One region of the Bradyrhizobium sp. WSM4872 genome, then DNA from elsewhere that is predicted to be linked to it. Evidence: riboswitches for the same ligand, from Rfam matches in the RefSeq annotation. Region 1 holds a riboswitch; the other holds the start of a gene.
What was found. A riboswitch is a leader RNA that binds a small molecule or an ion and turns the genes downstream of it on or off. The one in region 1 is predicted to bind cobalamin.

Region 1 (3,408 bases):
ATCGAGCTTGCAGGCCTGCAAGCGACCGAGCAACCGCGCGCGGCGCGGGTGCCGATCATCATCTTCGCCGGCGATCACGGCGTCGTCGCGCAGGGCGTCTCGGCCTATCCGAAAGAAGTGACCATCGCGATGCTGGCGAATTTCGCCTCCGGCGGTGCCGCGATCTCGGTGCTCGCGCGTGAGCTAGGCTCCAGCCTTCAGGTTATCGACGCCGGCACGCTGGCGCAGGAGGAGATGGCTGGAATCGTGACCGACAAGCCGCGCAACGGCACGCGCGATTTCAGCGTCGAAGCTGCGCTCACCCCCACGGAGCTGGCATTTGCGTTCGAAGCCGGCCGACGTGCAGTGACCCGCGCGCAGGCCGGCCAGCCCGATCTTTTGATCTTCGGCGAAATGGGCATCGGCAACACCACGACTTCGGCGGCGATCGCGGCCGGCTTGCTCGGCGTGAGCGCGGAGGAGATCGCGGGCAGCGGCACCGGCATCGACGCGGCTGGCCGTGCGCACAAGGCGCGGGTGATCGACGCTGCGATCGCGCGCCATGGCATTGCAGGCGCTTCGCCCGAAAAGATCCTGTGCGCCGTCGGCGGTCTCGAGATCGCGGCTATCTGCGGTGCTATTATCGCGGCTGCACAGCGCCGCATCCCCGTGTTGATCGACGGCTTTATCGTGTCGGTCGCGGCGCTGGCGGCGGCGCGGCTCAACCCGTCGTGCCAGCCGTTCCTGCTGGCCTCGCATCAGTCCGCCGAGCAGGGGCATCGGCTGGTGCTTCGCGCGCTCAACGTGCAACCGCTGATCAGCCTCGATCTCAGGCTCGGCGAAGGATCGGGCGCGGCCATCGCGCTGCCGCTGGTGCGGTCGGCCTGTGCGCTCCACAACGGCATGGCGACCTTTGCGCAGGCCAATGTGCCTGACCGACCGGCCTGATCAAGTCGTCTGCTGATTGACACAGACGACGCGCCAGCCGGTCGCGAGCCGGTCGATCCGGGTCAGCGACAGCGGATCGATCACGAAGCGGAGCGCCGCTTGAGGCGTCAGATCCAGCGCGATGCACAGCGCCGCGCGGATCGTGCCGGAATGCACGACGAGCGTTGCAGCCCCGGCGCCGATCTTCGACAGACCCAGCCGGACCCGCGCGACCTGATCCTCAAAGCTTTCGCCGCCCGGGGGCCGTCCGCGCGCCGGATCGTTCCAGAACCGTGCATAGGCCTCGCCACCGGTCGCGGCGAGTTCGTCATGCCGACGGCCGGTCCAGTCGCCAAAGTTCTGCTCGCTGAATTCGTCCAGCTGCAGCGGCTCGAGCCCCAGCGCGCGGGTCGTCTCGATCGTGCGCCGCGACGGGCTCGCATAGCTCGCGGCGTCCCGCGGCAGGCGCTGCCGCAGCGCCTCCAGCTGCGCGCGATCGCCGAGATCGGCCGGCGCGTCCGCCGCATGGATCGTCCCCGTGACGCCATCGACGGGCGCGTGTCGTATCAGCCAGAGGAAGGTCTCGCCTTCCATGCTTATCTCCAGGGAAATTGGTCGCCGTGGCACTAACGCGGCAACTGATACATTGACTCTGTCTGGATCGTAATCCTAGATGCTCGCGACGGTTTCCCCGAGAGGGGATGAAAAGGGAATGCGGTGCGGGGACATTGTCCCCAATGCCGTGGCTGCCCCCGCAACTGTAAGCGGCGAATCTTGCGTCACGTGCCACTGGGTGTCTCGGTCCCGGGAAGGCGACGCAAGGTACTGACCCGCGAGCCAGGAGACCTGCCGTCAGCCGTGGTCACACGCGAAGATGTCGGTCGGGGAGTACAGACATTCGGCTTCATCGGAAGGCTTATAAGCCCGAAGATGGGACCTTGGTTCGCTGTGACGTGCCACTGACGTCATACCGAGGTCCAAGACCGTGTCTCCTGTTCGTATTGTACGACCGCGCGCGTTCCTGCTCGCATCCGCCGTGCTGACATCCTTTGCCGTGCTTGATCCGCCCGCCGCGCTGGCGCAGCAGGCCCGCGAACCTCTGCCGCCGGTCGAGGTAACGCCCGCCCAATCCCGCAAGCCGGCCAAGCCCGCCGCGCGGGAGGCGCAGGGCCCGCGCCGCGCGGCTGCGCGCAGGCCAACGGTCGCATCTGTAACGCCTAAGCTTGTCGTGCCGACCGCGGCAGCACAGACGCCGCTCAACACCAATGCCGTTGCGGAAAGCGCCTCGCGCCTTGGCCTGACCGTGCGCGAAACGCCCGCGACCGTGGAGGTGATCTCGGCCGCAACCATGCGCGAGCAGGGCTACCGCACCGTGTCCGACGTCGCGCAGGGCGCGGTGGGCGTCACATCCGGCGACAATCCGGCCGAGCCTTCGGCTTTCTCCATGCGCGGCTTCACCAACAGCCAGATCAACACGCTCTACAACGGCATCAAGATCGGTCCGCAGAACATGACCTCGCGGATCACCGACACGGCCAATCTGGAGGCCGTCGAATTCCTGAAGGGTCCGGCGTCGCTGATGTCAGGCGAGGGCGCCGCCGGCGGCGCGATCAACTTCGTCACCAAGCAGCCGCACACCGGTCCGATCCGGAACGAGGCGGATTTCTCCTGGGACTCACTGAACTCGTTCCGGGCGCATTACGGCTCGGGCGGCAGCACCAATGTGCAGGGGCTCGATTATCGCTTTGACGTCAGCCGTTCCTCGCTCAACGGCTTTGCCGACGACACCAACACCAAGACGCTCGACGTGTCGGGCCAGCTCAACTACCGCATCTCCGACAGCCTCAAGGTCTGGGGCGCCATCGAGTACCGCGAGGATCGCTCGAAAGCCTATTGGGGCGTGCCGCTGGTGCCGATCGCCTTCAGCGGCTCGCATGCGACGACGGGCATCGTGTCCGGCAGTTATTTCAACAAGACTGATCTTGGGGCCGTCACGATCGACGACCGCACCTTCAACACCAACTACAACGTGCTCGACAACAAGAACGTAGCGAAGGAGGTCTGGCTGCGCGGCGGTTTCGAGCTGAAGCTGGCGCCCGACCTGACGCTGAAAAGCCAGGCCTATGGTTACGGCGCAGAGCGCACCTGGTTCAACAATGAGATCGAGGCGTTCAATTCCGGTACGAACCTGGTGGACCGTGAGCGCTTCTATGTCGCGCACAGCCAACGCCTGGTCGGCAACATCACCGACTTGATCTGGGATGCGAATATCGCCGGCTTTGACAACCGCTTGGTCACGACGCTGTCCTCAAGCTATCTTGATTTCGTGAGGCCGGGCGCCGCGAATTTCCCCGGCGATTCCGTTCCACTGGTCGATCCGCCTCGCGGCTATTACGGCCTGCTCACCATTCAGCAGCAGACTGCGCGCATCGATAATGAGGCGCTGTCATTCGAGGACCGGCTGAAGCTCACGCGCAGCTTTTCGCTAGTCGGCGGCCTGCG
Region 2 (3,408 bases), on a different contig from region 1:
CGTCGCCGAAGGTGTGGAGAGCCAGGCTGACCTAATCGCTGTGGCCGAACTCGGCTTCGACCTTGCGCAGGGCCATCTGTTCGGAAAAGCCATGCCACTGAAGCAATTTGCACAGTCATCTTTCAACCCTGCTCCAGCTCGTCTAAAATAGTTGCGAGTGGCTGAGTGCGGCCAAGCGACGCTCATGAGCACCGCCATGCCTACTCGGCACCAGGCATGAGGCTGAGTGCAATTCGGTCTGCAGGGCCAGTGTCGGTCGTCCCGCCGCCACTTCATTTCCCTCCGAAGCTTGTTATACCACAAGCCCGTTTTGGCAAGCCTCCAGCGAGTCCTCCGCGCAGCTAGCGTTGCAGCCATGAGCGAGGCTTGCACAAACCTCCAGTCGGGGTGTGTGACCGGAGGTTTGCCGAGATCCAACGTAGACCTGCGTCCGTTGGCGGTTTTTTGTCGCCGCCGGTTGAGGAAGCGTCAGCCTCGCTTGCCCCCGCGCTGACGTGCCAAACAAACCGACGGACGCTTCCAGCGTCAAGTCGCGACTGACTCTCGCAAGAGGGCCCGAGGGCTCGTAGCCTGAAATTGAAGCGAGCTGTTGCTGTCGCAGATGCAACATGGTCTCAGACCCGGGACAGCCGAATTGGGCAAATTGCCCAACATTGAGCGCGTCTGCGTTTGGCACGGCATTTGAAAGGGATCGCCCATGGCATCGCTCGCCTAAGGAGTCGGAAGGCATGGCTTACAAGATCGTCGCTTCGCAATGCACCGTTTGTGGCGCATGTGAGTTCGAGTGTCCCAACGCGGCGATCAGTCTGAAGCGCGACATTTACGTTATCGATGCCAAAAAATGTACGGAGTGCGAGGGCCATTGCGACACGCCGCAATGCGCGGTGGTCTGTCCGGTCCCTGACACCTGTGTCCCGTCCAAGACAGGATAGGCAGCCCGCGACCAAAAGGCCTCATCGCTCGATTTCGCGAACGAAGTTGTAGATGTGGGACCTTGAGGAGACCACGACCGCATGGGGCGCATCGAGGTCGATTAACATCGTTATGAGCTTAAGACGCTGAGCGACTCCGAGGAACCCCTCAAAGGGCTCTGTCGGAGGACACCGTCGAAATTGTCACGAACAAGGACAAGGCCCTCGATGCTCAGTGGCCGCGTTAAGGCCTATCATCGCTGGCCGCGAGTCGAGGCGAGGCAGACCGGCGTCGAGCGGCCACGGACGCATCGAAGCCGGCGCAAAAGTCGCTCAGCACGTGAACACCTATTGCACCGAGAAGATCATCTTGGCCAACCTCACGGAGGCGGACGACCTCGTGCCTGGTCGGGCCGCCGAACACCAAGGAGCCGACCTGATCATCCGTGCGGTCCTGGAGCAATCCGGCTTTCGAAATGTCTAGGGAGCCTCGTGGGCTGTGACCAAACGGATGCCGGCCGAGATGATCGCACCTTCCTGACGCGCTGGTTCGAAAAGCTGCTGACGGAAAAGGTCGCCTCCTCGCGATCACACAGATACCGAAAGCGGCCCGGGTTCGTTCCGGTCGTGGAGCTCAACCCTTACGCGAGCAAGGAGCGAATGCATTCACAGCGGAGCCTCGACAGATCCGGGCGTGTTCACCAGGCCGCGAGCAAGACCGTCGTGCCCGCCTAGTGCGCTCGTAATCGCTTGGGCAATATCGCAGCGAGAATCGGTAGGTTGACGCATCGATCCTCGTGCGCATAATTCAAGCCGTCGCGGTCTCCGGATTTCGTTTGATCTGGAGCTAAGAGGGAAGCCGGTGCAATGCCGGCGCTGCCCCCGCAACTGTAAGCGGCGAGCCGCTGTCCAACGAAGTCACTGAAGCCATGCGGCTTCGGGAAGGCCGGACAGCAGCGACGACCCGTGAGCCAGGAGACCTGCCTCGACAAGATATCGTCCACGGGCGGGGCGTCCCGGTGTGCGCCAAGCAGTTGTCGCTCACGCGATGTTCGCTGTCTGCGTCCGCCATGGCCTTTGCCCCAACATGGGGTCTAAGCTATGTCAATCCTTTCGCTTCCCGTTGCCACACTGGGGACGTCACGCATCGGCCCACGACGCGAACTCAAATTCGCGCTCGAGAGCTACTGGGCGGGAAAATCCAGCGAAGCCGAGCTCCTCGAGGCGGGGAGTGGACTTCGTGCCGCTAATTGGGCACGGCAGAAATCCCGCGGTGCGACCGTCATTCCTTCGAATGACTTCTCGCTCTACGACCATGTGCTCGATACCAGCCTAATGGTCGGCGCCATTCCCGACGTTTACGGCTGGAACGAAGGTCCTGTGTCGCTCAAAACCTACTTCACCATGGCGCGTGGCGCTCAAGACGGTGGTCACGCTCAGCATGGGCCCGGCGTAGCCGCACAGGAGATGACGAAGTGGTTCGATACGAACTACCACTACATGGTGCCGGAATTTCACCAGGATCAGATCTTTAAGTATGCCTCTCGGAAGCCGATCGAGGAATATGAGGAGGCAAGAAGCCTCGGCTATCAGACGCGGCCCGTCCTAGTGGGCCCAGTCACTTTCCTGAAGCTCGGCAAAAGCGTAAATCCCGCCTTCAATCCGCTGTCGCTGCTTGATCGACTCCTCCCCGTCTATGTCGATGTTCTCCGCGAACTAGCCTCGCGCGGCGCTGAATGGGTTCAGCTCGACGAGCCATGCCTAGTGATGGACGTCGACGAAGCATCTCGGGCCGCTGTCCGCCGGGCCTATGCTCATTTCGCTAAGGCCGTGCCGACCCTTAAAATCATGCTGGCCACATACTTCGGGGGTGTCGGCGACAATCTTGAAACAGTATTGGCCTTGCCCGTTGCCGGGGTTCATGTCGACCTGGTTCGTGCACCTGACCAGTTGGACGCGATTGTCGCCAGAGCAGGTAGAGATCTCGTGGTCTCGCTCGGTGTCGTTGATGGTCGCAACGTGTGGCGCTCTAATCTGCCGGCGCTACTCGACCAACTTGCTCCTATGGTCAAAAAACTGGGCAGGGACCGTGTTCAGATTGCCCCCTCCTGCTCGCTGCTACATGTTCCGACCGACATTGAACTAGAGATCGATCTCGATCCCAATCTGAAGACGTGGTTGGCGTTCTCAGTGCAGAAGATCAAGGAACTTTCGATATTGGGCAAAGCGCTGGCTGGCTATGCTGCCGACGTGGCCGATGAACTCACGCTCTCAGAGGATGCATCCGTCACCCGCGAAACATCGCCGAAGATCCACAGTGCGAACGTCGCCGGACGAATGGCCGCGATCGACGATAGCATGCGTCGCCGTCGCAGTGCGTTCACCCAGCGCGCCGACGTCCAACGCGTCGCCTTCGCATTGCCGATGTTTCCAACCACAACCATCGGATCCTTCCCGCAAACGGCGGACGTCCGCAATGCGCGTGCAGCTCATGCGC

Region 2: it holds a riboswitch for cobalamin, as region 1 does, so the genes downstream of both, metE (5-methyltetrahydropteroyltriglutamate--homocysteine S-methyltransferase) here and AC0L3C_RS09220 (TonB-dependent receptor) in region 1, are expected to answer to the same signal.

Annotation. Positions count from the first base shown of each region.
Region 1 covers NZ_JBVVPT010000005.1:39,127-42,534, forward strand. Annotated here, with positions in the region: gene cobT (nicotinate-nucleotide--dimethylbenzimidazole phosphoribosyltransferase) at 1-927, shown strand, start outside; gene AC0L3C_RS09215 (histidine phosphatase family protein) at 928-1,500, opposite strand; cobalamin riboswitch at 1,573-1,774, shown strand; gene AC0L3C_RS09220 (TonB-dependent receptor) at 1,892-3,408, shown strand, end outside.
Region 2 covers NZ_JBVVPT010000014.1:85,515-88,922, forward strand. Annotated here, with positions in the region: gene AC0L3C_RS20015 (EAL domain-containing response regulator) at 1-151, shown strand, start outside; gene AC0L3C_RS20020 (4Fe-4S binding protein) at 729-932, shown strand; cobalamin riboswitch at 1,714-1,913, shown strand; gene metE (5-methyltetrahydropteroyltriglutamate--homocysteine S-methyltransferase) at 2,013-3,408, shown strand, end outside.